4 regions of the Priestia sp. YIM B13489 genome follow, and region 1 is predicted to be linked to each of the others. Evidence: riboswitches for the same ligand, from Rfam matches in the RefSeq annotation. Region 1 holds a riboswitch; each other region holds the start of a gene.
The links. Region 1 has a riboswitch for cyclic di-AMP ahead of ACFX4W_RS25895 (dicarboxylate/amino acid:cation symporter). Riboswitches for the same ligand answer to the same signal wherever they lie in the genome.
Positions count from the first base shown of each region.

Region 2: another riboswitch for cyclic di-AMP. It lies ahead of ACFX4W_RS14380 (glutamate/proton symporter GltT); the one in region 1 lies ahead of ACFX4W_RS25895 (dicarboxylate/amino acid:cation symporter).
Region 3: another riboswitch for cyclic di-AMP. It lies ahead of ACFX4W_RS04030 (APC family permease); the one in region 1 lies ahead of ACFX4W_RS25895 (dicarboxylate/amino acid:cation symporter).
Region 4: another riboswitch for cyclic di-AMP. It lies ahead of ACFX4W_RS25235 (potassium channel family protein); the one in region 1 lies ahead of ACFX4W_RS25895 (dicarboxylate/amino acid:cation symporter).

Region 1 covers NZ_JBHZOQ010000053.1:3,876,452-3,885,002, forward strand. The annotation lists gene kamA (lysine 2,3-aminomutase) at 1-438, opposite strand, end outside; gene ablB (putative beta-lysine N-acetyltransferase) at 506-1,354, opposite strand; gene ACFX4W_RS25875 (peptidase) at 1,381-2,646, opposite strand; gene ACFX4W_RS25880 (3-oxoacid CoA-transferase subunit B) at 2,660-3,322, opposite strand; gene ACFX4W_RS25885 (CoA transferase subunit A) at 3,307-4,008, opposite strand; gene ACFX4W_RS25890 (aspartate aminotransferase family protein) at 4,009-5,358, opposite strand; gene ACFX4W_RS25895 (dicarboxylate/amino acid:cation symporter) at 5,467-6,702, opposite strand; cyclic di-AMP (ydaO/yuaA leader) riboswitch at 6,883-7,037, opposite strand; gene ACFX4W_RS25900 (NAD(P)/FAD-dependent oxidoreductase) at 7,639-8,551, opposite strand, start outside.
Region 2 covers NZ_JBHZOQ010000053.1:1,659,362-1,666,054, forward strand. The annotation lists gene ACFX4W_RS14360 (APC family permease) at 1-642, shown strand, start outside; gene ACFX4W_RS14365 (EcsC family protein) at 775-1,566, opposite strand; gene ACFX4W_RS14370 (DedA family protein) at 1,591-2,196, opposite strand; gene ytvI (sporulation integral membrane protein YtvI) at 2,357-3,388, opposite strand; gene ACFX4W_RS14380 (glutamate/proton symporter GltT) at 3,602-4,861, opposite strand; cyclic di-AMP (ydaO/yuaA leader) riboswitch at 4,968-5,107, opposite strand; gene ACFX4W_RS14385 (undecaprenyl-diphosphate phosphatase) at 5,381-6,205, opposite strand; gene ACFX4W_RS14390 (hypothetical protein) at 6,663-6,693, shown strand, end outside.
Region 3 covers NZ_JBHZOQ010000036.1:419,282-427,832, forward strand. The annotation lists gene ACFX4W_RS04000 (DUF896 domain-containing protein) at 65-295, opposite strand; gene ACFX4W_RS04005 (YneB family resolvase-like protein) at 365-1,033, opposite strand; gene yneA (cell division suppressor protein YneA) at 1,087-1,416, opposite strand; gene lexA (transcriptional repressor LexA) at 1,563-2,180, shown strand; gene ACFX4W_RS04020 (magnesium transporter CorA family protein) at 2,393-3,838, shown strand; gene ACFX4W_RS04025 (cation diffusion facilitator family transporter) at 4,161-5,138, opposite strand; gene ACFX4W_RS04030 (APC family permease) at 5,248-7,074, opposite strand; cyclic di-AMP (ydaO/yuaA leader) riboswitch at 7,237-7,377, opposite strand; gene ACFX4W_RS04035 (N-acetylmuramoyl-L-alanine amidase) at 7,569-8,551, opposite strand, start outside.
Region 4 covers NZ_JBHZOQ010000053.1:3,755,554-3,764,104, forward strand. The annotation lists gene ACFX4W_RS25215 (tetratricopeptide repeat protein) at 1-431, opposite strand, end outside; gene ACFX4W_RS25220 (YjcZ family sporulation protein) at 606-692, shown strand; gene ACFX4W_RS25225 (YjcZ family sporulation protein) at 880-960, opposite strand; gene ACFX4W_RS25230 (TrkH family potassium uptake protein) at 1,287-2,606, opposite strand; gene ACFX4W_RS25235 (potassium channel family protein) at 2,610-3,269, opposite strand; cyclic di-AMP (ydaO/yuaA leader) riboswitch at 3,394-3,538, opposite strand; gene ACFX4W_RS25240 (carboxymuconolactone decarboxylase family protein) at 3,654-4,112, opposite strand; gene ACFX4W_RS25245 (Lrp/AsnC family transcriptional regulator) at 4,233-4,688, shown strand; gene ACFX4W_RS25250 (peptidyl-prolyl cis-trans isomerase) at 4,963-5,865, opposite strand; gene ACFX4W_RS25255 (S1C family serine protease) at 5,862-7,136, opposite strand; gene ACFX4W_RS25260 (response regulator transcription factor) at 7,359-8,030, shown strand; gene ACFX4W_RS25265 (sensor histidine kinase) at 8,027-8,551, shown strand, end outside.

The DNA of each region.
Region 1 (8,551 bases):
AAACCTTCTTCGAGTACAGTACCTGCAGTACATGGAACATTGATTGGTGACTAAGAACAAAACGCGATCAGGATAGCGATGAGTCAACCCTGGCACTGGAGAATCTTCGTCTTCATCTAGGGGATCTTCTAGATCATATTTTGTTTTATGAAGTTCTTTGCCAACCGGAACAGACTGCATACGGACGGGGCAGCGAGGATCATCTGGATTCATCAAAGATGCATAGTAAGGCGTAATATTGAGCGGAATGGTTTTGGTTGAAATGCGTACTCCTTCTTCTTCTTCAGGAGTTAAGTTAATAACCTTTTTTAAATCATCTAACGTTCGAATTGTGTTTGTTAATTGCCAAATCCAGTCATTCCATTTTTCTTCAGGAACATCTTTCCATAACTCAATATCTTTCCAGTGTCGGGACGGCTTATATAAATCATATAACATACAATCGCTCCTTTATGAAGATTTACTATTGTTATATGTTACAGCCCATAAATTGGTTAATTATTTCTCACCCTTTACTTTTTGACAGATCCTTCACCCATACGTTCATATCTTCTAACGATTTATAAATGTAACAATTATTCGTTAACCTTCCCGTATAGGTATAGCCAAGCTGCTGAAAGGCGGCGTTCATCCCGAATGAAAGCGCTCTCGCTATTGTGTATGCACAAAAAATATGCCGCTGTTTTAGCTCCGCCTCTAGTGCGTTTAATAAATGCTTCATGAATCCATACTTTCGGTAAGCAGGGAGAGTCGCACAATCCGTTAGTTCAGCATTGTGATAGACATAGTCAATTTCAGCAGAAGCAGCGCTAACGATATCGTTCTTGTCAACTATGATATAAAACAAGCTATCTTCTTGAAGCAAATTAGAGAGATACTCTTCTTCGTAGAGGGGAGTAGGATACACTGTGAAGATTTGACGGTAGAGCTGAGAAAGTTGTTTAGCGTCAGATGAAATGGCTTGGCGCATGATCAGTTGATTCGATAAAGAAGAATAATCAGATGTCGGCAAATTCAACACATCTTGAAGCAGCTCTGTTTCTTTTAACGTCTCCCCGCTGTCTCGGCGGGATTGAGACGTATAGTAGCATAAAAGATACGCGTCGCTTCCGTTAAAATAGTAGGGAACAGTTGCTTCTAAAGAAAATCCCAAGCTTATCCAGACCAACAGATGTTCAGCACGTGCTTTTATAATCCACTTTTCGTACGTTTTCTTATCAATTTCTTTATATATATAGCTGTAAATATCGTTCACATTTCCCCGGTAATCATCTATTCTCAGACGCTTGTTATATTCATCTAAAAAAAGAGTCATAGCAAAGGTTGGCTGACAAATATTTTCTTGTTTCCCCATTTGTTTGTATCCTCTCCCTTTTTAGCTTAGTCTGCAATACTGCACCAGTCTGCTACAGTGAGAGCAATAATTTCCGCTGCGTCAAGCATCGTTTGAATACAAATATACTCATTCGGAAAGTGGGCCACTTCTGTTACTCCCGGTCCAAAAACAACTGTTGGAATATCCCCTACTTGTGACAGTATCCCTCCGTCCGTTCCCCAAGGAGATGCTTCAATGATCGGCTGATTCTGTTTCACTTGATAAAAAGAGGACGAAAGAGAGGTCATAAGCGGATGCTCCAATTCAATTTCACCGGGAAGCCAGTGGGCCCCAAACCATTCCAAGTCGACAGGGTGCTCAGCAAACCACTCATCACGCTGAGCCAAAAGTTCAAGCCAGGATTTCATTTCTGCTCTGACATTTTTCATTTTTTCATGCGGAGCAACTCCTATCCTGCCTTCTAATATTACTTGATCAGCGACTGAAGAAGGCCACGTTCCGCCTTGTATATTTCCGATATTAATCGGCACGGGAATGGGAATTTTATTATAGAGCGGATCGGTAATTCGGCTGTTTCTCTCTTTTTCAAGACCCTCAATATGTTTAAGCACCACAGCTGCTTTTTCAATCGCACTCACGCCTTCATACCGAGTCCCTCCATGTGCCGCTACTCCATGCACAGTGACTCGAAACCACATGGAGCCTTGCTGTTTAGGGAAGATCTTCATGTTGGTTGGTTCTGGAATGATGGCACCATCTGCTTTATACCCTCTAAGTACACAGGAAAGTGTTCCTGCCCCTCCGCTTTCCTCTTCTACTACGCTTTGAAAAATAACATCTCCTTTTAGTGAAATATCTAGCTCTTTCAACGCTTGAATAGCTAAGAGTAACGACACATTTCCTCCTTTCATATCCGTTGCTCCGCGTCCATATAAGTTTCCATCTTTTACAACAGCCGTATAAGGGTCTTCCGTCCACTGTGAAAGATCTCCGGGTGGCACTACATCAATGTGCCCATTCAAAATAATTGATTTCCCTCCGCCTTTCCCTTTTAACACGCCTACCACATTCGGACTGTCTCGAAAAGTAGAACGGTTGGAGGCAAAAGCTTCATGGCTGCGAAGTATTTTTTCGTCCGGTTCCCATATATCAATATCTAACTGCAGCTGTCGAAGGCGTTCAATAACAATTGCCTGCGCATGCTTTTCAGAACCTTGTACGCTTGCTTCTTCTACGAAACGCTTGAGTAAACGCACTGCACTTTGACGATGCTCTGTCATCCAGTTATGAATAGATTGCTGTATGTTCATGTAAGGGTCCTCCTTATGGTATCGTAATCAATTGATCACTCAGGCGAACTGTCGCTTCTGTTGAACTCAAAATATCCTCTACAGTATAAGGAGACATTAACTCTGTTAGAAGAAGCGCATCTTTTTCTACTTTAAAAACCGCCCGATCTGTAATAACTAATCCCACGCAGCCCGAAGCAGTCAGAGGTAAAGAGCACGTCTTAACCAGCTTCGGTTCTCCTGTCTTGCTCGTATGATTCATTAGCACAATGACTTTTTTCGCTTTTTGAGCTAATTCCATCGCTCCTCCCATCCCAGGAACTCGCTTACCTGGCACAATCCAATTAGCTAAATCCCCTTTTTCACTCACTTCCAACGCACCAAGAATGGTCATATCGACGTATCCTTTTCGAATCATCGCGAAGGCTGTAGCACTGTCACAGTATGAAGCCCCTTGAACGGTAGTTGTTGGATAGCCTGCTGCATTGCAAACATTCTCATCTTCTTCACCTAAAGGAGGGGAAGATCCTAACCCTAAAATTCCATTTTCAGCATGAAACATCACATGAACAGCGCTTGGCACATAATTAGGAATAAGAGAAGGAATGCCAATCCCTAAATTAACAATCATGCCGTTTTGAATTTCAGCCGCAGCACGTTTTGCAATACGATGACGAATATCTATTCCCAAACCCATTTCCAATTCACTCCTTTCGAAGGGACAATATAATCCACAAATACACCTGACGTCATCACGTTCTCTGGGTCAATGTCCCCAAGAGGAACAATTTCATCCACTTCAGCGATAGTTATACGACCTGCCATTGCCATTAACGGATTAGTGTTTCGAGCGCTTTTATCATAAAGCAAGTTGCCGAATGGATCTGCTTTTTTTGCATACACAAAAGCAACGTCGGCTGTGAGCGGCTTTTCCACTAAAAATGTCTTGCCGTCTACTTCCACTTTTTCTTTTCCAAATTGAATAATGTCATTTTCTATTCCTACATCAATCAGTACTCCTCCGAGTCCAACTCCTCCCGCTCGAATCCGTTCAGCAAGCGTTCCTTGAGGAGAAAACTCAACTTCCAGCTTTTCTTCTGTCATCAGCGTTCCAGCCACTGGGTTCGACCCAATATGAGAAGCAATCAGCTTTTGAATTCTTCCTTGGCTTACCAATTTTCCCGCACCAATATGAGGAAAGCCTGAATCATTACATATCAATGTAAAATTTGATTTTCCGCTTTCAATCAGACCATCAATGAGAGAAGGCGGGCTGCCTACTCCTCCAAATCCTCCTATCATCAACGTAGCCGCATGATCCACGTATTCAATCGCTTGTTCCACAGTTGTGATCTTTTGAAATGAGTTTTCGACCTTTGTCACTCATTTCACCTCATTTCTCTGTTTTTCATTTTGCACTTCATGCAATGTTTTCGAAAGCAGATCGACCGCTTCATCAAGCTGACGATGAGTAATCGTAAATGGTGGCGCAATAATAATACCGTCTCCTTCTACTCCGTCTGTTCCTGCTTGTGAAGGATAAAGGAGAAGACCATTTTTTTGGGCTTTACTTATTACGCGTGCCGTCATATTTTCCGAAGATGAAAAAGGCTCCTTCGTCTTTGGATTTTGCACAAGCTCAAGACCAACTAGTAAGCCTTTGCCACGTATATCACCAATGATAGGGTAAAGAAGTTGAAGCTTCTTCAATTCCCCTACTAAATAGTCTCCTTTCAGCGCTGCTTCTTGAACAAGATCATGCTTTTCAATATAGGTTAAAACAGCTATCCCTACAGCGGATGACAGCGGATTAGCGCTTAGCGTATGTCCGCTCATAATTAATTTGGATCCGTTCATGATAGGTTCAATCGTTTTGCTGCTAGCTAACGTAACGGCTATTGGTGTATATCCTGCTCCCACTCCTTTTCCAAGCGTCATGATGTCTGGTTTAACTCCCCAGTGCTCATACGCAAACATCACGCCTGTACGCCCAACTCCAGTCATGACTTCATCCGCAATCCATAACACATCATATTTATCGCAAATTTCTCTTATCACTTCATAATAACCGGGAGGAGGTGTAAGCGCTGCTCCGGCTGCTCCTACAATGGGCTCTGTAATAAAAGCAGCAATATGTTCAGGGCCGGTTCGTTTGATAACTGTTTCCAATTCGCGTGCACAAGCAAGATTACAAGATGGATAGGTTTGATGAAATGGACACCGATAGCAATAAGGAGGCGAAACCGAAGGATAATCTTCAAGCAAAGACGAGAAGCGTTTTCGTCTTCCAACGTGCCCTGACATAGACAGAGCTCCTATTGTAATACCGTGATAGCTCATCCAGCGTGACAAAACCTTTGTTTTGGTTGGCTTTCCTTGCTCTTGAAAATGCTGAATTGCCGTTTTCATAGCCGTTTCAGTCGCTTCTGTCCCGCTGTTAACAAAAAAGCTCCACTGGAAATGATTGCTGCTTAATTCACATAGTTTCTTAGCTAAGGCTTCTGTTGGATCACTTGTAAACTGCGACCGATATACAAACGCAACTTTCTGTGCCTGATCGGTCATCGCATCAATAATTTCTTTTACGCCGTGTCCAATACTTGCTGTAACTGCCCCCGACGAAGCATCTATGTACCTTTTTCCATCTTGGTCGTACAAATAAATTCCTTTTCCATATGAAATAACTGGGTAGTCGTCGTCGAGCAGCGGCTTTATTACATGAGTTTTATTCATTTCCGCACTCTCCTTTCAAACATACACTCTTATTAAACTGTATGCTGAAACGAAGAGTTTCTTGCCAATAAAAAAAGCCCTAGCATATAGCTAGAGCTTTTACGCTTATTAAGCTGATTGCGTTACAGATTTATCGATACGCTTTGCTTCTGACTCAGCCACAATAACGGCACACGCAGCGTCTCCCGTAATATTTACAGATGTACGAAGCATGTCAAGCAAGCGATCAATTCCAATAATCAATCCGATACCTGCTACAGGCAGACCAACCGAACTCAATACCATTGCTAGCATAATGAGACCAACTCCAGGCACACCTGCTGTACCAATACTAGCAAGCACCGCTGTCAATACAACCGTCACAAGAGCACCCAGCGACAGGTCAACGCCGTATACTTGTGCAATAAAAATAGTCGCTACACCTTGCATAATTGCCGTTCCATCCATGTTAATGGTAGCACCTAACGGCTGAACAAAACTGCTGATGGACTCCGGGACACGAAGATTTTTTTGAGCCACATTCATTGAAATCGGAAGCGTTGCATTACTGCTTGATGTACTGAATCCAACTGTCATCGCAGGAGCAAAACCTTTAAAGAATTCAATTGGGTTACGTCTGGCCATAAGAGCGACTGATCCCCCATATGTTACGATCGAATGGATAAACAGTGCGAGCACGACTACAATCATGTACAGCCCCATCGCTTTAATTGCCTGCCAGCCTTGACTTCCGACCGCTGTTGCAAGAAGCCCAAATGTTCCGTAAGGAGCAAACTTCATCACTAGATTCACAAGGTACATCATCAATTCATTGCCTTGCTCAAGTAAATTGTAAAGCCCTTTTGTTTTACTTCCAAGCATCGTTATACCAAAACCGATAAAGATAGAGAAAACGATAAGTTGAAGCATATTCCCTTCAGCCATCGCTTGAATTGGATTGACTGGAATCATATTTAAGAATGTTTCTCCAACCGGCGGTGCTTTTTCGGCTTCAAAAGAAGCGTTTTTTGTATCAAAAGATCCAAATGTTCCTGGTTTAATAACAAATGCTAATAATAAACCAATTACAATAGCAACGGTTGTTGTCACTAGGAAGTACGAAACTGTTTTGGCCCCGATTCTTCCTAGTTTTTTAGGATCTCCTAACCCTGCTACACCTAACGTGATAGAGAAAAACACAATTGGTACAACAAGCATTTTAATTAAGCTTAAGAAAATTTGGCCAAGCGGTGTAAACAAGTACTTGTCCAGCGGAGCAAAAGCACTTGGAGCAAAAGCGTTAATTAACACTCCTACAATAGCACCAGCAATTAGCGCGATAATGATCTTTGTCGATAGCTTCATAGATTTACCTCCCGTAAATAAATTATATTAGAATGATTCTAACTACTATACTTATTTTACCATGCATTGAGAACGATAACACTCAAAATATACAATATATTAAAAATTTTCAGATTAATAGTTTAGGAATATTTTTAGCTATACAAAAAACCATGAGAATATCATGGTGTCATAGACCTGTTATTCCCTCACTGAATGCTTACGGAGTTAGCTGTCGGATTCGGGTACGTGAGTTACCCTACTTGATTCATTCAAGATTCACCCCAAGTACATTACGCACAAATATGGGTCCCCCGTTCTCTTATAAAACAAAAGAGATTAAGCAAATAATTTTCTTTAATATTTTTGCATGATAATAATTGTTACTTTAATTAAAATTCATTTTATATGTTTCTGTCAAGTTTTTATTCAAAAATAATGCATGATTTTATCATAAAAAGTTGATAATTGTTATATTTTAAAATTTTTACATTATATTTCAATAAACCACAAATACTTATTTAACAAGACTTACAATCTAATGGATAAAAAATTAATTCAAAAAATAGTTTGCAAAGTGAACTTTCTTCTCATTAACTCCCATTCATAAATTTGCATAATTATTCTAATATCCGTGTACTTTATTGCTTTCATAAATATTTTACTCATCAAAAAATAACTCTTTTCAACTGTTGATTTTATCCTTGTATTGCTTGATATACCCTCCCTAAAATTTCACTGAATTTATTGATGCAAAGAAATGGACATTATCAATTCGCCTTATTGTATTTAATTCTGTTCACGATAGAAGGATGGATTCTGTCATACTTTTAAAAAAAGAGCGGGTAATTATCATATAAAACTATCGGAGTTGGAGCGGTACAAGTTCTTTACTTTTTACTTAGTCGCTCTCGTTATTTGACACATAAAAAAAAGAGGCCGTGACGGCCTCTTTTTTTATACAGTAACAGGTTCAGAACTTGCTTTGCGATTCTTTAATTTTTCAACAATGTCACGCGCTACCCACACACCGCACGCACTTGCCTGCGCGAGCCCTCGCGTAATACCAGCTCCGTCTCCTCCCACGTATAAACCAGAAATTTCAGTTTCAAACTTATCGTTTAACTTCGGACGGGCGGAGTAAAATTTCGCTTCCACACCGTAAAATAGCGTATGTTCAGATGCTAACCCAGGCGTTACATGATCCAGTGCTTCTGTCATTTCAATTAAGCTTTTCATCGTATTATAAGGAAGCACTAAGCCCAAGTCACCAGGTACAGCTTCTTTTAACGTTGGTTCTAAAAAGCCTTCTTTAATTCGAGTCGCTGTTGAACGACGGCCCTTTAAAATATCTCCATACTTTTGAACAACTAAGCCCCCGTTTGACAGCATATTAGCTAATCTTGATACTTCGTGCGCATATTCGTTCGGCTGATCAAATGGATCCGAAAATTTATGAGAAACAAGCAGCGCAAAGTTCGTATTTTGACTTCCAAGCTTCGGATCTTTGTATGCGTGTCCATTTGCTAACATAATACCTGAATGATTCTCTACTACCACATGTCCTGAAGGATTGCTGCAGAACGTTCTGACTCTTGTACCTACAGACGTATTGTAAATGAATTTCCCTTCGTACAAGTGCTTGTTGATTTCTTCCATAACAACGTTGGATGTTTCGACTCGAACGCCGATGTCCACTTGATTGTTAATCATTTTCAAACGACGTTTTTTTAGTAAGTCGCTCATCCACTTCGAGCCGTCTCGACCTGGTGAAACAACCACTTTATCAGCCGTAATTCTTTCACCATTCTTCAATTCGATACCGCGCACGATATGCTGACCGTCTTCTTTTTCTGTTATTAAATCGGCT
Region 2 (6,693 bases), 2.2 Mb from region 1:
ATTCTTATTATTGCGTGTACGGGAGGCGCCTTATTTATCACGGTTTCTTACTCTGCGCAGCTTCTTTTCCCTTCAGCCTCTTTGTTTCATGATTTAGAAGGTGCATCAGCGGAGATCGCTTATAAAATTGGCGGCCAGCTTTTTCAATCTATTTTTGTAGCAGCGGCCTTGACTTCAACTATTGCTTCTGGACTTGTCTCACATATGAGTGCATCAAGACTTCTCTATGCAATTGGGAAAGATGGTTATCTGCCTCGGGGAATTTTTGGCTATATTCACCCTAAAACAAAGACGCCTGTTTGGAACGTAGTGATTATTGGTGGCCTCTCTTTAATTTCACTAGGTCTGTCTCTTGAAAAAGCTACCTCTTTAATTAATTTTGGTGCTTTAATTGCGTTCAGTTCAGTGAACATAGCGGTTTTTATCCATTATTTTATTCAACAAAACAAACGATCTCTCAGTGGATATATTTCATATGTACTTATGCCTTTACTCGGCAGCTTATTTTTATTTTTTATGTGGCTTAACTTAGAAAAAACATCCTTATTTATCGGTATTGTATGGAGTATAATCGGAATTATTTATTTACTGATTGCCAGACGAAAAAATACTATTACCATTCCTACTTTTCATTTTGATTAAGGAAATAGACTTAACACATGAAAGCTACATTTACTATACCAATGGAAAAATCCGAACGTATTTGATTCTCAACCAAGAATCAAACTCGTTCGGATTTTTCTTCAACTAAAATACTTTCGTACCAGTCTCTTTTTATTTTTGCGATTGTGAGACTTTTTCCAAAATACGTCTTTTACGATAAAGCATCATTCCAACTTCCCCTATATCGCTAATTGCTTGTTTGTTAATATACGCTCCAAATACTATTCCTGCTATAGGAATCATTTGGAACAGCTTTTTCCAGCCCAAGTTGTCCCTGTAGGTTAGAAACACTTCTCTCCACCCTTGCAGCTGCTGCAAGCTCTGCGTTCGATTTCCGCTTGCTAATTCTTCTAAAATCGCACGTTTCCCTACAATGTCAGAAGACGAAAACTGCATGCATTTGACCATGAAAATTCGTTCCTCTTGCTCAGTGGGGTCGTAACCATAAGAAACAGCCACTTCTTGCAGTGTCTTAAGTGTAAGCCCTAATACAAAAGGAACATCAATAGCTAGTGTGAAAATCCCGCCTATACCGGTTGTAGCTCCTTGAAGCTGTGCATTCTTTTTTCGGACTTCAATAAAATGCTCTGCCAATTCATCCATTTCTTGCAGAGATAAATGCTGAATATCCTCTATCGAAAGCTGTTTCTTTTCTTGTAATTGTGCTGATGCTTTTTCTAGCGTGGCAGACGTATTAGCTAAATACTGGCCTCCATTATCAACATACTTAGCAATTTCATCTAATAATTTTTCTATTTTTTGATGAATGAACTTTGGCGTTACTTTATCTAAAGCTGAAAAAGGCAAACGAGCCAGCCGCTCCCAGAAAAAAAGTCCTTTTTGGTCTTTCTCCCACTTTTCAATTTTTCGTAACTCTACTCTTAACTGCTCATACTCTGACATATCCTCACTCTTTTCCTCGATTTATCAGCTCTGCCCTACTTGTTTATTCCGCACATATTTAATGATAAAAAACAGTGCAATTAAAACAACAATTCCGATTCCAATAGGCTGCATATATTGAGACACAATCGGCCCCACCTCTTTCCACTTAGGTCCTAACTTATATCCTAAATATACGTAAATAGCCGTTACTGGAAGCATCGCCACAAATGTATAAATAGAAAACAGCCATACATTCATTTTTGCCATCCCGCACGGAAAAGAGATAGCCGTGCGCACTCCTGGAATAAAGCGTCCAAAAAAAGCAACCCCGCTGCCGTACTTATTAAAAAAGCGATCGGCGGCGTCAATTTCTTTTTCTTTCACCAAAAAGTATTTTCCATATTTTAAAACCAGCGGTCGTCCACCGTAACGTCCCAGTGCATAAAGAGTCAACGGTCCACAAACACCGCCTACTGTACCTGCAAGAATAGCCAGATACAAGTTCATATCACCTTGGTACACCCAATACCCTACTAAAGGTAAAACAAGCTCTGCCGGGACAAACTCAAACGTTAATGCTAGAATTACGCCAAAAGAAGAGAGCTGTTTTAGCGCTTCAATTAAAGAAAGTAAAACCGACTCTAACAAAAATTCTCCTCCTCATGTCATTAAATCTAAGACTGCAAAACTATAATTTAGCCGATTGATAGATAAAAACCAACGCGGCATAGTTTTTTCCTTTCCCTCTTTACGTATTACGTACTACAAAAGTTTCAATAAAAAAAAGCGCTAGTTTTATCCAGCGCTTTTATAGTTTAAAGTTAATTTGAATAATACCTACTTTACGAAGAGCATCGTATAAAATAACTAAAGCCGGTCCTAAAAATAATCCGACAAAGCCTAAAAGTTTAAATCCAATGTACAAACTAACTAATGCAGCCAAAGGTGAAATACCCATATTTGTAGAAAATACTTTTGGTTCTACTACACGTCTTACTACCGTAATGACTCCAAATAGAATAAATAAGCCGATTGCTAATGAGTCATGCCCTTGCGTAAGAGCAAAAATCCCCCATGGAACGAGCACCGAGCCTGTCCCAAGGATTGGTAAGATATCGACAATTACAATTAATAAGCTAAGCAGCGCGGTATACGGAACATCTAATAGCCAAAGCCCTACATAAGCCATTACAAACGTCATGACACTTAAGATAATTTGTGCCTTAATAAAACCAACCCCCGCTTGGATAAGCTGAGTGATGACAACTTGTAGCTTATATTTCGTTTCTTCTGTTAAAAATGACTTAATTTTATTTTTAATAGCAGGCAGCTCAAGGCTGATAAATACAAGCGCTACTAAATAAATAAGAAACTCTAATAGAAACCCAGGAACAGTAGCAGCAAAGCTAATGATGATTTCCACGGTACTTTTTAATAGAGAATCTAATGAATTTACGGTTTTTTCAAGCGTGCGCTCGATAGAAGAAATCACTTCTGTAGGAAGAGCGTTTGAATAGTATTTCCACTTAATAATAGTTGGATAAATCGCGGTTTCATAGATTTCTTTTACAAAGGAAGGCGCTATTTTTGAAAGAGCAACCACTTGCGTAACGATTGTCCGAACAATAAAAAATCCAATAAGTATGAGCGAAACAACATATAAAATGAAGGTCATAAGCACTGCATAGACTCTCTTCATTTTAAAAGATTGATGCAATTTTTGAACAATACCCTCAAGCGCTAATGCTGTTAATAAAGCAAACACAATCGGTAAACTGTAAGGGATTAACAAACATACGATTACTATCGAGGCGATGACCCATATTCGCTTTTTCCACATACTCTACTATCCCCCAACTAGCTAAGCTATCTCTATATTTATTGATAAAGAAAGGAACCAGTGACTGCTTTTATGTAAGAATAAAATTTGAATATATTTATACCTGATGTTACATATTATAGGGTCAATTTCCATAATAATAAAGGAATTATTATGAAAAAAGCTACTTATTCTAATTTTTTGAATAGAATAAGTAGCTTTTTAATTTATAAATTAGCCGGCTCTCATGACCTCTGTACCTTTTTTAGGGTCAAATTTGCCTTCAGATTTAGACATCACAATTGCTGCTAGTGTGTTTCCTACTAAGTTAACAACCGTACGTGCCATATCCATGATTCTGTCTACTCCAGCAATGAAGGCTAATCCTTCTGCCGGAACCCCGATTGTTCCAAGAGTAGCCAGTAATACAACAAATGATGTTCCTGGCACGGCAGCCATTCCTTTAGATGTAACCATCAATACCAGAATGAGCGTCAGCTGTTGAACGATCGTTAAATCAATACCGTACACCTGCGCTAAGAATAACGCTGCAATCGCTTGATAAAGAACGGAACCATCTAGGTTAAATGTATAACCAATTGGTACAACGAACGATACGATAGCTTTTGGACAGCCCATCTTTTCAAGTTTTTCCATAATTCGCGGAAGAACTGTCTCAGAACTAGATGTACTGTATGCTAACAACAGTTCATCTTTCATATAGCGGAATAAGTGGAAAATGTTAATTCCTGCCCATTTCGCGATTCCTCCTAATACAACAAGTAGGAAGAAAATTAACGCTAAGTAAACTAAGATAACAAGCTTTCCTAATGAAAGGAGTGACTCTAAGCCGAATTTTGAAACTGTTACACCAATTAAAGCAAATACACCAATTGGCGCCACTTTCATTACAAGGTTTACCACGTGAAACATTGCGTGAGAAACGCCGTCGAAGAATTGTACAACTGGCTTTCCTCTTTCCCCAATTGCCGCTACTCCTAGTGCAAATAACACTGTAAAGAAGATAATTGCTAGCATATCTCCTTCAACAATTGACTGGAAAAAGTTTGTTGGAACAATGTGTAAGAAAGTTTCAGCCACTGACTTTCCTTCTTGCTGTTTGGATGTTTCAACATATTGTGAAATATCACTCTTCTGTGCTGAATGAATGTCTACACCTTGCCCAGGATGAAAAATATTAGCAACCAATACACCGATTATAATTGCAAAAGTCGTAATAATTTCAAAATAGAGAATGGTTTTAACGCCGAGCTTTCCAACCTGTTTGCCGCTCCCTGCTCCTGCAACTCCAACGACTAAGCTTGAGATAACAATTGGAATAACAATCATCTTAATTAACCTTAAAAATAGGTCTCCTAGCGGCTGTAGGTATGTTACTACACGCGGATCGTTAAACCAAATTACCCCTACAAGAACACCGAGGATTAATCCGGTAAAAATCTGCGTAGCCAAACCAAAACGAATTTTTTTCATAGATGTACCTCCCCAAAGATGTATGACATTTGTATATACTTTTCTGAAAAAACAAAAAAAGACTATTCTTAAGAAAGAACAGCCTTTTACTTACGCTATTTTGGGCTCTTTCTCTCAATAAAGCAAACGGGGTTAACTGTCGGATTCGGAATTGAGAGTTTCCTACCTTTTGTAAGGATTCACCCCAAGGCAGCTTTACTGCCGATAATGATTCCCCCGCTCTATACGATTAAGCTTATTATTCAGTTTTTATAAAATTAAAACGATCTATACGTTGTCATACGTTTTTTACAGTCAATAAAACTAAACAGAAGTCTTACTTTTACTTAACTTTATACTGCACAAATATTAATTTACTATTTTTCGACACGTTTTGTCAATACCCATGTTTATAAAACGCTTTCAAAAGGCGATAATATATATTTATACAAAAAAGCTATTGCAATGTTGCAATAGCTTTTTCTTGCTCTTTGAGTCTCTATTAGAAGTTTAAGGGACTAAAGAACACGCATGTTTATTTTATAAAAATACAAAATATAGAATAGCTGCTAACACAATTCGATATAGTGCAAATGGTACTAATTTGATACGATTAATTAATTTCAGGAAAAAGCGAATAGACACCAGCGCAAAAATAAAGGCGCTGATAAAACCAGCAATAAAAAACGGTAGTGCATCTGATGTGAAATACTGCCAGTTTTTAACCAATGAAAGTCCACTTGCTCCTGCCATGATTGGCACTGCCATAATAAATGTAAAATCTGCCGCTGCCTTATGGCTCATTCCAAGAAGAACCCCTCCTGAAATCGTTGAGCCTGAACGAGAAAAACCTGGCCAAAGAGCAATACATTGAAACAGTCCTATACCCAGTGCTTGTCCATAAGACATTTGGTCCACCGTCTCTACACGCGGACGTTTAGGTCCAAACAAATCTGCTAGAATCATTAATACAGCTCCGACTACTAAGCCAATTAGCACCGTATTTAAAGAAAACAAATGTTCATCAATATAATCATCAAACAAAAGTCCTAACACTCCTGCGGGTAACAGACCAACAATTACTTGCATTAAATTCAAGCGATTTGTCGGTCCAATTGGAGCGGCTGGCTTTTTTCCCAATCCTAATAAATTAATGAAACGATCTTTAAAAATAACTACTACTGCTAAGATCGACCCTAGCTGAATAACAATTTTAAATGTATTAGCTACGGGAGATGAAAATAATTCTTTTGAATTTAACCACAGGTCATCCACAATAATCATATGCCCAGTTGACGAAACAGGAGCAAACTCTGTTAAACCTTCTACAATCCCTAAAATGATTGCTACAATAATTTCCCACATAAAGCTATATACCTTGCCTTTCTTTCAAATTAATAAGCTTATCGCTTCGTTTTCCATGCTCAACTATTTTCCTATTTTGACACTTGCTTTTTTATCATAATTGTTAAAACTATGAAATACAATGTGTATTTGCAAAAAGATAAGAATCTTTAATAATTTGTAATAAAAACCTTACATGCTATAACCAAAAAACAAGATATCAGCTTTTATTTGTTTTAAAAAGCAGTCGCTATGTTCGGTATAAATTCCGGGTCCTTAGCTAAAAATGAATCATCTAGACTATTTTTCTTTAGTGTGAAAAAATGACTAAATCATTATGTTTTTTCCATCCCCTTTACTGTCATCTATCATTTTAATCAACTAGTGCTTGCTTATACGACATATCCCCTAAGTAATTTGAAACTTTTTTCTCTCTTTTCTCGTATATAGTAGTATCTTTTTTAGGAGGCTTTTTACTATGAATGGAAATGTACGTACAATGAAATGGG
Region 3 (8,551 bases), on a different contig from region 1:
TGTGCCTTATTAAAAATATACAAAAAACTAGAAGGAACACTCCCTCTAGTTTTACTAGAACGTCTTAGTGAAGACGCTTCTTTTTACTCTCTTTTAACTTCTTAGGCGTAACATCTTTACCTTCTTCGTCCACAACTTTAATCGTATGAAGGTGATTTGTCATAGATTGTCGGAAAACTTTTAAATATTCCTGACGTAGCTCTTGCTGTTCTTTCGCTTCAGATTCTGTCAGACCTTCAGCCTTTGCCTTTTTTGAAAGAGCATTAATACGAGCAAGTTTATCTTTTGATAGCATATAAAACCTATCTCCTTATAATCAATAATTAAAATTACCGAACCGTTCCGGCAACATGTAGTCATCTTACTAAATCTCTTTCGTTTTATCAAGAGATTGAGCATTCTCTTGGTATTCTTGATAGCGGCGATGTACCGTCGCTTTTGAAATATTATAGCCAAAACCTTTTAGCGTAACTGAAATTTCAGCAAAGGTTAAGCCGTTATGACGAAGACGGACAATTTCTTCAATTGGCGCTTCTTTTTTTTCTCTTCCCGAGTTAACTCCTTGATTTTTTAAATTTTGCTGCGGACGATAACCGTTTTCTACAGCTCTTTTCATTCCTCTTTTAATTTTAGCATTATGTAATTTCCGCTGATGCTCTTCCACTAAGCTAATAATATCTAACACCATTGAATCAGATTCTGAAAGCTGAAGCTGGCCTTGATGACTAATCGTATAGATGGTAGCATTTTCTTTATGAAAAGCATGAAGCAGCGCAATTCGAGCATTTCCTCTGCCTAATCGTGTTTCATCTTGAATAAGCAACACAGATATTTTTTCTTCTTTCATTGTATGAAGAACATCCAAAATACCCTCTCTGTCTACTTCATATCCGCTTGCTTTTTCCATTACGACTTTTTTTACGTCTAGATGGTGAAGAGCAGCAAGCTTTTTTAATTCTTCTTGCTGGCGCTGTAAAGATGTTTCTTGGGTTTTTTTATCCGTACTGACACGGCAATAAATAATGGCATCCACTTTTATCACGACCTTTTCGGCTTTTAACAATATTCAGGAACGGCCGTTACACACTACTGTTCAATTGCCACTTGATTATGTAACTCTTTTTTTAAAACAGGAATATATAATTTATCTCCAGGAGATAAAGACTGGGCAGTGTCTGAGTTTAAATCATTGACGTCTTCAACCCATTTGACAAATTCATTGGTGGTCAAATGATGGTGATTATGATACTTGTTGGACAATTCCCAAAGCGTATCTCCTTTTGTAATAGTAACCGTTGAATATTTGTCTAAATCTACTTTATCCGCTCCTAAAACCAGCGTCAATACATATGTAAGTGCAGCGATAACTGCAAAAAAAATAGCGTAATGTTTCATAGAATGTAAGAATTGTTGCATATTATGATCCCCCTGTCAGAATATATGTTCTTATTTTATTGAGAACATTTGTTTCTGTCAATGGAATTCTTCGAACTTATGTTTGTATATTGACACATCACGTGGTATAATTCACCTAAAGAATAGCTAAAATCGAGGTGAAAAATATGAAGCTATCAAAACGTCAACAAGACATACTAGATTTTATTAAGCATGAAGTAAAATTAAAAGGTTATCCGCCTTCTGTTCGTGAGATTGGGGAAGCGGTAGGATTAGCCTCTAGCTCCACTGTACACGGGCATTTAGCTCGTTTAGAAAGCAAAGGGTTAATTCGCAGAGATCCGACAAAACCAAGAGCAATCGAAGTTCTTCAACTAGACGAAGTAAACATCCCTAAAAGCAATGTCATTAATGTTCCTGTTATCGGTAAAGTAACAGCGGGTCTGCCTATAACAGCTGTTGAAAATGTGGAAGAATATTTCCCTCTTCCAGATAAATTCGTTTCTCCAGATGATCATGTATTTATGCTTGAAATTATGGGAGAAAGTATGATTGAAGCAGGTATTCTAGATGGCGATATGGTAATCGTACGTCAGCAGCAAACAGCTAATAATGGAGATATTGTGGTCGCTATGACCGAAGACAACGAAGCAACGGTAAAACGTTTCTTTAAAGAAGAAAATTTCGTTCGTTTACAGCCTGAAAATTCAACGATGGCGCCTATTATTCTTCGCCACGTAACGATTTTAGGAAAAGTAACTGGTGTATATCGCACGATTCACTAATCAGACACTGTATGTAAAACCAACTAATGATGATGTTAGTTGGTTTTTTTTACGTTTGTTTTCTAAAAAAATTGGCATATTATAAATGATACGTTGAATCATTGCAGGCAGGTAGAACGGTTTTTATAAAGCTTGTTTTACCTTTTACTTTCTACCTGCATTTCCTCGACTCTTACAAGGAAATACAACCGACCATAAGAAGGATGTAGTTTATGACCAATACACCAAGGAAAACAGAACCATTTCAAACCATTGTACCTACCAAAGCAATGAACATGTTTCTTTTTCCTTTTTCCTTTGACCGAAAAAATAAAGAGCAGCTTGTTCATGCGCTGAAAGCAAATTTGTTCGAGTTTTTCTCCATTCAAAACAAACATTTAGAAAAAGAATACTACGGAGAACAATATTACGTATCTCATGATAGCCTGGATCAATATTTTCTTCCTTACATTGAATGCATTCTATTCCCTGACTCGTGCGAAAAAGAAGGGTTGCTTCGATTTTCAAAAAAAATAGACCATGCCATTACGTTACACACTTCCTCCACCACCGTGTCTAGCAACGTGCTGTCTGTGGATGTTTTTTTATGTCCTTTTGAAATTGGCGTCATGACCATTCGCACTGAGATGAGCCATAATCATTACACCTATGATGATATTTTAGAGTTCATGAATCATTTTCGTGTATTAGAACCGAAGCTTGCTGAAGAGCATGGATCCACCATTACCTATGAACACCACCGCTATAGCAAAGTACAAGATTATATTTTTTCACAGCTCGCGCCATTTTTGAACAAACACATCAAGAAAGAAGCCACACGTAAACAGCATGTGGGGAGCCTTCCTTATTTTATCGATGAACGGATGTTTGTGTTAAGTTATGTAACGGTAAATCAAGAGCAAGAGATTAATTCCACAACTTTATTTCGTACTGGACAGCTAAATAGCTATATGCCTGACGGGAAAGCGTTTATTTCTGCACACAATCATGAGTATATTAAAACGTATAATACTAAACACGTGTATTCCAGATGGGCTCCTGAAACCTATTACGTCATAACAGACCATGTGTTTTCATGTATTTCTAAATCGACAGACTCTAAAACGGATCAGCTTTTGATGAATCATCTATTTGGCCAGCATTACTATAATTTATTTTTACATTTTTTCTATAAAATCGTGTTGCTAAAACTATCTTATGAGTATTCTCAGCTCACGTTTCATAAAAATTCAGAGGGCATTGAACGACTAATCCGCTCTATTACCGTGTTCTCAGGTAAATATTTATTTTTAGAAATTAGCTCTCGCACAGAAGGTCAAGAGTTTTCTGAGCTCTTTAAAAAAATCTTCCATATCAATTCTCTTTATCAAGAAGTCAAAGAAACTCTTGGTACTTTGTACCAAAATCAAGAGAAAATCGCAGCTAAGCGTCACAATTACTTATTATTAATTTTAACGATTTACACGGTTCTTTCCGGTATTTACGGAATGAATTTAGTTATTAGCAAACTAAAGGGAAACATCAATTGGGATAGTATGAAGCAGTTTTCTATCTTTGAATATATCGCTTTAATAGTAGCTCTATCAGGAATTCTGATCAGCATTAGTCTCGGAGTGAGTTCCCTATGGAATTTATTAAAAGATCGGTTTAAAACATAAAAGCTGTTCGCATCAGAAAACACATGATAAAAAAGAAGAGATTGAGACATAACTAAATCAAGCGAATCTATAGGGGAACAAATGGAATAAATAAGCTAGTAGGGATTGCTTGTTACACCGCTGTTGACTTCCGTGCAAGACTTCGCTTTCCGCGGGCGGTGAGCCTTGCCCTCCAATCAACCTCTAAAAGCAACTAAAAACACGAAACCTACGTTCACCATACCAATGAAAAAATCCGAACGAATTGGATTCTCCGTCAAGAACCTCGATTCATCGTTCGGATCTTCTTCAATTAAAATAATTTTGTCCTAACCTCTTCTTTTTATTCTTTTTGAAGCTGTAAATCACTTGGCGCCCAGTCCGGAATTCCATCATCTTCATCAAATTCAATAATGACATCCGTTACTCCTTTTTCCTGTAAAATACGATTTTCCAGACGATCTTTAATATCATCAGCTTCTGCCACTGTTAAAGAAGGATCAATTTCTACTTTTAATTCAACGTGAAGCTCTTCTCCTTCTTTCATCACCATTAACGTTTGAATATCACGCACTTGTACATCTTGCATGACAATCGCGCCAATTTTTATTTCCATTTCTTTATCTGCTTCACCTAGCGCTCCAGCAGCATTATCTAAAAATACTCGTCCTACTACAAAAAACATCATAAGCCCAATCAAAATAGAAGCAATTCCTTCAGCTTGGTGAAAAGGTGTAAACCGTGAAATGAAAACGGCTATTAACGCCAATACGCCTCCTCCAGTAGCTACCAGATCTTCCATAAAGACCAGCTTGGTTGCCGGCTTTGCTTTCTTTAAATGAACAAAGCTTTGCGTAAAAACATTGACCTCTGCGGTATTCATTCCGACATCGTGCAAAATTTCTTTCATCGCCTTAAATAGGACAAACATCTCAAGTAACACCGAGATGCCAAGTACTGCAATATTTAAAATAAAGCCTGAAGACTTCGTGGGATGAAGAATGTGGTGATATCCTTCTTTAATCGTTTCAAACGCCATAATCCCTACTACAAGAACCGCTCCTAATAGAACGAGATTAACCAATCGGCCGAAACCATTTGGAAATCTTTTGGTCGGGGCTTTTTTACTTAATGCCGAACCTATAAAGACAAAAAACTGATTAGCTGCATCTCCTAAGCTGTGCATCGTTTCAGCAAACATTGCTACATTCCCTGTTAAAGCGAAAGCAATTCCTTTAATGATAGAGATAATGGTATTAACTACAGCGGCCATGATGGCCGATTTATTTCCCTTTCGCAACAATTTAATTAATTCACTCATACAATCCCTCCGTTTGCGCCTTTGATGAGATTCGATTACGGTTAGTGTATGTGAATTTAAAAATTAAAAACCTCCAACATACAAGTTGGAGGTTTTTAGTCATGTTTCATTATTTTTTAAAACGGTACGGTACAGTTGTAACAATTACATTTTTACGGTAAAGCAAATGTGCTTTTAACAGCAGACTGGACTGATTGTGAAGGATATTTTGCCAGCTTTTTTTCGTAATGAATTGCGGAATAACGACCGTAATAGCCATATTATTTTCCCGGGCTTTTTCCTCAGCCATATCGATGAATCGAAACAGCGGCCGCACTAAGCTGCGGTATTGAGAATGAAACGTAACAATACGAATATCAGGCTGCCACTTCTCCCACTTCTCTTCCATTCTCTTTTCGCTTTCTCGATCAAAGGCTACATGCACTGCAATAACGGTATCGCCAATCGTTCTTGCATAATTTAATGAATTTTCTACTACCTTTGTCATTCCTGCTACAGGAACAATGACCACACTTCCTTCAAGCTTTCCAATCTTTTCTCCTTGCTTAATGCGAAGCTGCTCTCCTACCGCTTCATAATGCGTATGAATGCGATGAAAAATATAGACAATAACCGGTAAGAAAATGAGCACGGACCATACTTGTGAAAACTTCGTTGTAAACAAAATAATTAGCACAGTTAAGGTAATGAGGGCACCAATTAAGTTAATGGTTAGCTTCCCTTGCCAACCGGCCGGCTTTTCTCTAAGCCATTTGACAATCATGCCTGTTTGAGAAAGCGTAAATGGAATAAACACCCCGACTGCATAAAGAGGAATTAATTGTTCAGTCGCTCCTTTAAAAGCTACAATTAAGACAATAGAAGCAATTCCAAGGGTCACAATTCCATTTGAATAGCCTAGTCGATCGCCACGAATTTGAAACATTCTTGGCATGTATTTATCAGACGATAAGTTGACAGCCAGCAAAGGGAAAGCTGAAAAGCCCGTATTCGCCGCTAGCACTAGAATTAGAGCTGTTGTGCCTTGAATAAAATAATAAAATCCATTTCGCCCAAACACACTCGATGCAATTTGTGATACAACCGTTTCATCTGCTTTTGGAGAAATGCCAAGCCAATAAGCTAAAAACGTGATGCCAGAAAATAAAACGGCTAAAATACCGCCCATCAGCATTAATGTATGAACAGCATTTTTTGCACCTGGCTCTTTAAAGTTAGGCACTGCATTTGAAATAGCTTCTACACCTGTTAATGCTGAACAGCCTGACGAAAAAGCTTTTAATAATAAAAACAAACTAATACCTGGCACTACTGTACCGAGAGAGGGATGAAGCTCAGGTGAAACTTGACCTGTCGCTATTTTAAACAAGCCTACCGCTATTAACAAAATAAGAGCAATAACAAATAAATAAACCGGATAAGCTAATACAGAAGCGGATTCTGTTACACCACGTAAATTTAAGACGGTAATAAAAATCACCAGCAAACACGCAATTACTACATTGTAATGATGCAGCGTTGGAAAAGCCGAAGTTAAAGCATCGGTTCCTGCTGAAACGCTCACAGCAACTGTTAAAATATAATCCACCAACAGTGATCCTCCAGCTATAAGCCCAGGATTTTCTCCTAAATTGGTTTTCGAAACAATATAAGCTCCTCCGCCTTGCGGATACGCATAAATAATTTGACGATACGAAAGAATTAAAGCCGTGAGCAGAACCAATACCCCAAGCGCAATTGGAATCGAATACCAATAGGCAAGAACGCCGACTGTTGCAAGTACAATCAAAATTTGTTCTGTTCCATAAGCCACTGAAGATAAGGCATCTGATGATAAAATAGCCAGCGCTTTAAGCTTACTAAGCTTTTGATCGCCTAACTCTTTTGTTTTAAGCGGCTTTCCAATCAATAATCGTTTGAGAACTGAATAGTTCACGTAATTTCCCTCCGATGATTGCTTAGCTACTATTTACTGTTCATTGCTAAGCTCCGTTACAAGTTCACGAATAAGTGATATTACTCCTAAAAAATACCTTTTTATGTTAAAAAAGCGCACAAAAAAAACACTAAGGGTTCTCAGCGTTTTTACACAGCTTAAACCTCCTCTCCAAAACGCTTATGGGGTTAGCTGTCGGATTCGGGCTATGAGAGTAGCCCTACCTTTAAAAAAGGATTCACCCCAAGTGACAATGCACAAATTTGGGTCCCCCACTTCTGACGAATTAAGCGATAACAGGTCAATATAATTTTCGGTTAAAGGGTATGATCGATAACATGTTTCTTTCATAACTATCCTTTGTTCTTAGATAATATACTCCCGTACAAATGGTTTGTAAAGCATTATTTTACGCAAACCATAAAATAGTGCTTAAGGCGCTTTTAACAGAAAAACAAAAGGTCTTCTGCCCGCTTACAGAAGACCTTTTTGCTTTAACTTTTTGCTTTTAAAACGGCTGCTAGCTTGTTTTTCGTTTGAGGACCATAAATGCCATCCACATCATAAGGAAGATACACAAGCTGAAAACGTCTGACTGCATCTTTCGTTTGAACTCCATATATTCCGTCTACTGAACCTACTTTAAAATTCACCGCGTTTAATGCTTTTTGAAGCTGCTTCACGGCTTCTCCAGAATCACCTTGTTTTAAAATTCCATTTGGAAGTGGATATTGTTCCGAAGGTGGAGTTGGTGACGGTGTTGGAGATGGGTTTGGTGAAGTCCCTGAAGGAATAACAATTGTTTTTCCAACCTGTAGTGTTAAAGGATCAGAAAGCCCTGTATTCGCTTCTTGAAGCGCTTGTACTGTTATGTTGTACTTCTGTGCAATACTGTAAAGCGTATCTCCTTGCTTGATCGTATACGTTTTTGTACCTGGTTCAGAAGGTGATGGATTCGGAGTTGGTGTTGGATTGGGGTTTGGAACTGCACGACGAGGTAAATTTAAATATACGGCAATTCCTTTTGCATACGATTCACCCATGCTTTTTAAAAAAGCTTCGTTTTGGAGAAGTGCTGCATCGGTGCGGTTATCAATAAAGGCTATTTCAGTTAGTACTGCGGGCATATTTGTTAAGCGAAGCACCGCATAATTGGCTGATTTTCGACCGCGATTCGGATGATTATACGACAGCAGCGTTGGCTGTACTTGGCCGTGGACAATTGATTGAAACGTTTTACTGGCATTGCTAGCGCTTCTATAAACATAATCTTCATATCCTGTTCCTCCACCGGCATTTACGTGAATAGACATAAATACATCTGCTCCCCACGAATTAGCTTGAGAAGCGCGCTGAGATAACGATAAAAAAGTATCTGTGGTACGAGTGGTTTTAATCGTAAAGTCACTGTAGGTGCTATTTAAATAGCTTATTAAATATTGTTGAATTTTTAAAACTAAGTTTTTTTCATACAGTC
Region 4 (8,551 bases), 120 kb from region 1:
GCATAAGCGATTTGTTCTTTCGCTTTTTCCATTTCTTTTAATTGAATATAGGTTTTTGCGAGTTCGAGCGGCAGCATAACCCCTTCAAAACCAAGATCTTGGGCCCGCTGCAAGTAAGACAGCGATTTTTCGTAATTCCCTCCAAACATAAGCGGAGTTTCCCGGTATTTTATTCCTCGAACGAAATGCGCCAAGCTTGAAGATGGATTTAATGTTAATGCCTGATGAAGAGCTCTGTCCATTTCTAAATTTAATACCATTTTTTCAAAAATAATCGATTCTTCGATTTGCTTTGCTAAACAAACTGCTAAGTAACAGTACAAATCAGATGCTTGAGGTTTTTTCTTCATTTCTTGTTGAATTTCACGTTTGATCTCTTTCCACTTACCCTCTTCTAGCTGATTCATGACGTATTCTACATGTATTCCCACCACTTTGCCCTCCTTTTCCTCTTTATCATAAAGGATTTCTGCACAAATGAAAAAAGTAAGTGTTCTTCATTTTTCTCAAAAGATCGTTACCGTTAAAAAATAGGCAAATTTCTCAATCACTTAACCCAATTAGTACATAGGATATAGAGAATTTTATTAAAGGAGGTTACACATATGGGCGCAAAAGGCGGTTTTGGTTTTTCATTTATCGTTGTTTTATTTATTCTATTAGTAATCGTAGGATGTTCTTGCTACTACTAATTTTTAGAGGGGATGAACATCATTCATCCTCTTATTTCAAAAAAAACCATGCTTTCGCATGGCTACATACCGATTAGATGAATGAGTAGAGGAACTCATTGTTCGGCAATATTGAAGAAATTTTTGGTTTTTACTTCCGCCTAGTATGCCCTTTTTGACGGGGGCTATGCGCAAATAAAGTTAACGTTTAAAAGCGAAAGCCAGACGCACCTACAATAACAAGTAAAACAAATAACACAACGATTAACGCAAAATTTTGTTTTCCCACGTACCATCCCTCACTTCCTGTTATCTGCTTTTAGTGTATGCAACAGCTTGGCAAAATGTTTAGGACAGGGGTGCGGATTTTTTTAACGAGAAAAACCTTCAAATTTCGTCAAAAAAGTGAATCATATTTTTGTTTCTTTCGTTATATATAGTAAGAGATTTTTTTACTATAAAAAAGGGGGGCCTTTAATGCGCCGACATTCTAAATTGCCCATTGTTCTTGTCTTTGCCTTCTTTTTATTCATCGCAACTGTTTTGTGCGTAACCTCTTATATGTCTTGAACGTATAAATAATATAAAAAAATCGCCTCATCGAAGGCGATTTTTCTACCCCAGCATTATATCTTCATTTGGATAACGAACGGCTTCACGCTTTTGCTTAGATAATGAAAACGCAAGCGTTAATGGCCCCACTTTTCCTAAAAACATGATAAAGATAATAATCACGCGTCCAAAGTACGAAAGTTCAGAAGTTGCTCCCATCGATAAACCTACTGTTCCAAATGCAGAAACAACTTCAAACATAATTTTTACAAACGGCAGGTTTTCCGAAATATTTAACAGGAAAATGGCCCCAAATACAAACATAATTGAAATCATCGTGATGGCTAGTGCCTTAAACACGTGAAGAGGAAGAAGTCGTCTCTTTAATAGCACAATATCTTCCCGGCTTCGTAAAAATGCCCATACAGAAAAAATAATCACCACAAACGTCGTGAGTTTGATACCGCCTCCTGTTGAAGCACTTCCTGCACCAATAAACATTAACATAACCATTAAAAATATAGTGGAATCATGCAAACTTCCTATATCGATACTATTAAAACCTGCTGTACGTGTCGTTACAGCTTGAAAATAAGATGCCCACACTTTGTCTCCTAATGACAAACTTCCGAGCGTATGTGGATTGCTGTACTCCAAGAAAAAAATAAAAAGCATGGCAACCACGTTAATCGCAAACGTGCTGATGATCATAATTTTCGAATGCAGCGTTAGCTTTTTATAGGATTTTTTTACCCACATATCTGCAAGGACGGTAAACCCTAATCCACCGATAATGAACAAAAAAGAAATCGTTATGTTAATAATGGGATCTCCTACATACTGAACCAGGCTGTCAGATAATAGTCCGAACCCTGCGTTATTAAAAGCCGAAATCGAATGAAACAAGCTAAAGAACAGCCCCTTAGACCATCCGAACTCCGGAACCCAGCGTATCGCTAGAAAGATAAGTGCAACAAACTCAATTAAAAATGAAAAGATAAACAGTCTTTTAACTAGCAGGACAACTCCGCCGATGCTCGTTTGATTTAATGCCTGCTGAACGAGCATACGCTCTTTAAATCCAATTTTTTTACCTAGCATCATAAAAATCAACACGGCAAATGACATAATGCCAAGACCGCCTATTTGAATTAACAGCATAATAATCGTTTGACCAATGACGGTAAAACGCGTACCTGTATCTACGACGGCTAAGCCGGTTACTGTCATCGCGGAAGTAGACGTAAAAAGGGCGTCTACCCACCGGATGGGCTCAGTAGTAGAAACAGGCATCATCAATAGAAGAGCACCTATAATAATTCCTCCGCCAAAAATGGAGACAAGCAGCTGCGGAGGGGTGAGTTTAATGATTTGTTTTTTCATAAGTTAAACTCCTTCTTCTTCAAAACGGTTCAAATCGCGATTATGTCCGATAACAATCAGCATATCTCCTTGTTCAATTATTTCATGCGCGGTAGGCGAAATCACCATTTCCCCGTCTTTTCGCTGAAAGCCGATAATGTTGCAGCCGTACTTGGCACGAATGTTCAAATCAAACAGCGTTTTATTATGAAGTTTCTTAGAGGCCACAATTTCGACAATACTATAATCCTTTGACAGTTCAATGTAATCAATGATCTTTTCTGACACCACGTGATGAGCAATACGCTTAGCAATATCGCGCTCAGGATGAATGACTTTGTCCGCTCCTATTTTCTCCAGCACCTTTTGATGATACATATTCACTGCTTTTACCCATACTTGCTTAACGCCCATATCTTTTAAAAGCATCGTTGCGAGCACGCTCGCTTCGATATCATCCCCAAACGAAATAAGAGCATGATCAACATTGCGAATACCTAGCCCCTTTAAGCTAGCTTCATCAATTGCATTCGCCTGCACAACATATGTAGCTGAGTTGCTAAATTTATTTACTACCTCCTGATTGCGGTCAATAGCGAGCACATCCACATCCAGATTAGCAAACTCTTCAACCAAACTGCCTCCAAAACGACCTAATCCCAATACAGCAAACTGTTTTTTCATAATGTATTTATTCCTTTCTTCAACTGCTGTGTGTTCTCTTAGCTTATACTTTTTCTAAAAAATTACATCTTTTTCTTAAAAAAAGCGCAAAAAAACACAGGAAGGCTCCTGTGTTTTTTCACACTCTTCCCCCTCAAAACGCTTGCGAAGTTAGCTGTCGGGTTCGGGTTTTAAGAGTAACCCTACCTGTTTAAGGATTCACCCCGGAGCACAATATGTGCGTAAATAATGGGTCCTCCGCTCCGTAATGGATTAAGCGATTTTTATTCAAATGTCTATGATCTATTTTTTAGAATAATCGATTCGATTCATGATACATTTCACTTCACGAAAGCTATCTTACTCCTGTGGATTTTGTCTGTCAAGATATTTTTAGGGAAGACCTCACTTGCCCTGCAAGCTGCAAAAATCGTATAAATCTAAACTGACAATCATTTTGTGAAATTGATCAAATAAATTAATAACAGCTAAAAGCTCTAACAGCTGCGTATCACTGTAAAATTTCTTTAATTGATTCATATCAGCATCCGTCAACTCCCTTGGACGCACCCGGTATACATCAATAAATCGAAACAGCAGGCGATCTTTTTCTTCCAGCTCTTTTTCTCTTAACACTTTTTGATTAAGCGTCTCATCGCCTACATATGACATGCTCATACACGTCTCACAGCCGTTAACACCTGCTAGATAAAGCCTTATTTTTTCCTTAGTCTCTTTTTCTACTATATCGCTGTTCCAAAGCGTGTCGTAAAGCTCATCATACAATCTTTTTACATGCGGAATTAAATTCAATGCTTTTTCAAAATTTGTTCCCTCTTCGTTTGCTAACAAAACTCTTGCCATTTTTTACTCACTCCTTTTTAATTATTATAGTAAGAAAAATGGAAATTTCAGATTACATATAAAACATCTTATCTACTATTACTAATCAAATGAAACGTTAATGAGAAAGAAGGTTTTCAATTGAAAATTGATGAAATTGATTTATCGATTTTGCAGGCGCTGCAGCAAAACAGCCGCCTTTCCTTACGAGAGCTAGGAAAACAAATTAACTTGTCTCCTCCTTCGGTGGCAGAGCGAGTACGACAGCTAGAGAGCTTTGGCGTTATAAAAGGGTATACGATTGATATTGATTATGAAAAGCTGCATTTGCCCGTGTCGTGTTTTATTGAAGTAACGATGAAAAACGGAGAGCACGAGCGTTTTAAACGATTTATTTCTCAGTATCCCTACGCTTTATTCTGTGAACGCATCGCCGGGCAAGCCTGCTTTATTACAAAGCTTCAGCTTCCTCACCTGCACATACTCGAACAATTTATTAACGAAATTACACCTTATGCCAAAACGATTTCACACATCGCCCTTTCTCACGTAGAGATGGCTCCTGCATTATTGAGTCATTTAAAAGATGAAAAGTGATTGAAACGTAACGAAAAAATCCGAACGAATCATCGTTCGGATCTTCTTTCCATTACACTACTTTTGTCCCAGCCTCTTTTATTCGTCCAACAGCATAAAAAATAACCCTCCAAAGCTGGAGGGTATAAATTTTCCGAATAATGAAAGTTTTACAACTTCATTTTATCAGGTGCCGACATTTCTGTCTACTTAAAAATGTAAAAGAGCTCTCTATTAATAGAAAGCTCTTTTACCTGCTTGTTTTTTGAAAACAATCAATCTATATAAAAGGAAACTACCTAAGGCTGAACGTCACGTGAAACCTTGGCAGTTGATCCTGGATATACCGGTTGATATGATTCAAAACAAGTTCTTTCATCATTTCTTCTTTGACTTCTGATTCCGTTTTTTTATCTTTTTGTTTTAAAATAAGAATATAATAAACTTTACCCATTTTAATGGGCTCACTACTCTCTCCGATGTGCTGTTTTTTTAAAACATCTATAAAAGAAGGAGATAGACTTGAAAGCTTTAGATTATCAGCATTCTCTATTTTGCTCACTGTCTGGAATTCAGCATATTTTTTTTGAACGTCCTGAAGCGATGTTCCCTTTTGCAGTTCAGCCGCAGCGGCAGCGGCATCATGTAAAGTGGAAAAAGCCAGCTGCGTAAAAGATACGCGCGTTAGATCGTTTTCAATACGTTTATAGTAAGCAGTTAGTTCATCAGACGTAATTTGTTTGCGGAAATATTCTTCTAATTTAAACTGATTCGTTAGCTGGTTGGTTACATCACTGGAACGAATATTTAACACTTCATAACCTTGTTTTCTTGTATCCTCGTCATATGAGCGTTTAATTTGCTTCCACATATCCTCAACTTGTTTTTGTACTTTATCGCTTGTCTTTAGATGGGAAATTAAGATTTTTTGCATAACAAGCTGCCGCAATAACTCTTTGCGGTAGCTTGTATCATTTAGAGGAGCATCTGGATTTAAGAACCCTTCAACGGCTAAAAAACGGTTGAATTCAGCTCCTGTCACCTTGCCTCCCTCATACGCTGCCAGTTCTTTGATAGAAGATAGCTGACTAATTTCTACAGAAGGAAACATCGTGTTTGAATGCTTCCCTCCGCAGCCGGTTAAAAATCCGAACGCTGTTAATACTGCTAGCAGCAGCTTTAACGGTGTTGAACTCATCCATTGTTATCCTGCTGTTCTGAAAGCTTCAGAGAAATAGTTTGTTTTTTTCCATTTCGATACACGTCTAATTTTACCGTGTCTCCTACTTTACGTTTTGTGTATAGATATTGACGTAAATCACTGGATGTTTTGACTTCGTTTCCATCGATGGCAACAATCACGTCTTTTGATTGTAAACCTGCATCAGAAGCAGAAGAGAATGGTTCAACCGTCGTTACGACAACTCCTTCAGACGTATCGCTTGTTAGGCCTAGCTGGTTTTGTTTTGTTGCAGCTGAAAGCTGACCTACATCTTGAAGACCTACCCCCATATATGGACGCGTTATTTTCCCATTTTTCATCAGCTGTTCAATCGTCGGCTGCACTTCATCACTTGGAAGAGCAAAGCCGATGCCTTCTACATTGTCTTCTGAAATTTTCATACTGTTGATGCCGACTACTTCACCGGAAGAATTGATAAGTGCACCGCCGCTGTTTCCTGGATTAATCGCCGCATCCGTTTGAATTGCATCTACGTTCCAATTTTCTGAAATAGGGACAGAGCGTTTTGCTGCGCTCACGATACCTTGTGTGACCGTACGAGAAAACTGTTCACCAAGAGGATTTCCGATTGCAAGCACCGTTTCACCCGCTACTAAATCCGATGATTTCCCGAACTTCGCCACTTGTTCAACATTTTTGTCAGACATCTCAAGCACCGCTAAATCCGTTAGCGCATCAGCTCCGACAATCTTAGCTTTTTCTTTTTGTCCGTTTGAAAGTGACACTTCTACTTCGCTTGCGCCGTCAATAACGTGGTTATTGGTCACAACGTATGCTTTTCCATTTTCTTTTTTGAAAATAACACCGGAACCCGTTCCTGCTTCTTGGGTTTGGGTATCTCCAGAAAATGGATTTGTTTGCTGTTGAATATTGTTCACGCCTACAACAGCAGCTGATACTTTATTTACAACTGAAACAAGATCTGACTGATTCACGGTTGTGCTTACTGTTCGAGGCGTTGTGCTCGTTGTTGTTGCCGTTTGAGTCTGCGTTGTTTGATTCGCTGTTTGCGTATCAGCTGAATCCATTAACCCCAGCTGCGGAGCACCGTATAGCACAATTCCTCCTCCAAGTACTGCTCCGGCGATAGAAGATGCAATCACTGGAAATAAGCGTCTTCTTGGAGGCTGTGATGATGACGCAGGCTGATACTGATCGTATCGCTGCTGGCGGTTTTCATATTCTTCTTTTCGTTCTTGCTCTCTTTCATAATCACGTGGATCCATGAAAAACACTCCTTTTAACGTAGCAAATTTTATGTTATCTATACTATAAAATAAAAGTTTGGGATAAGTATCAAAACAATGTGTGAAATTGTGAAAAATTTCTTTATAACAGCAAACACGTAGTATAATAGCGGGTACATAGACCTTTAAAGAAACGCGCACATATGGCGTAATATGCTTTATTTACCTTAATTTTCATATATTCAGAGGAAGGTGTCAAATTTGAGCTTTACACTATATTTAGTAGAGGATGAACAAAATTTAAACGAAGTTTTAACCCTTTACCTTCAAAAAGAAGGCTGGGACGTTCGCTCATTTTTTAACGGCACGGACGCCAAAGAAATGATTGCAACTCCTCCGCATCTGTGGATTTTAGATATTATGCTGCCTGACATTGACGGGTATCAGCTCATTCGCGAAATCAAGCAGCAAACGCCCCAAGTGCCTGTTATTTTCATTTCAGCCCGCGATGCCGATATTGACCGGGTTCTTGGGCTTGAGATGGGCAGCGACGACTATTTATCAAAGCCTTTTTTGCCTCGTGAACTAGTTATTCGAGCAAACAAACTGCTAGACCGCGTATATGGTTCCAATCAAAAGAAAACCGATACCATTACGCTGACTCCTTATGAAATCGATTTACATACCCGTACAGTCAGTGAAGATGGAAAGCCGATTGATTTAACGTCTAAAGAATTTGATTTTCTTGTCACTATCTCAAAAGACCTTGGACAGGCTTTTTCACGGGAGCAGCTGCTGAATCTCATTTGGGGAGAAGATTATTTTGGCACAGACCGAGTGGTGGATGATTTAGTAAGACGCGTGCGTAAAAAAATGCCGCAAGCACGAATTGAAACGATTTATGGATATGGATACCGGATGATGAAAGCATGAAAAACAAGTCGCTTGCATTTCAAATTTGGCTCGTCATCTCCGGTATTTTACTGCTTATTTCAATTTTGCTCGCTATTTTATTCCCAACGACGCTCAGGCAGTTCTTCACGAATGAAATTTATACCACTATTGAAAATGAACAGCATATTTTAAAAGAATACGGACTGCCAAGCCGCTCAGGTGAATACTACTTTAGCAACGAAGACAGTGAACCAACACTTGGAAATCGAACCGTGGATCATATTTTATTACCTGAACATGCGGATATCTCGTATTTTTCATCACGGGTGTTGCCTCAAGACTTTTTGAGAAAAGCACAGGAAGATGCAATCAGTCAGCGAAAAATCGTCGCTCGCTATGAAAAAGATCTTGGCAACCGGACGCTTTTTTATGTAATTCGAAAAGTAAGCGTAAACGGACAGCCTGCTTTTTTGCTTTCATTTTCGTGGGATACGTATCGCAACGCGCTCACTTCTACTCTGTTTAAACAGCTGCTTCTTGTAATTTCAATTGTATTTCTA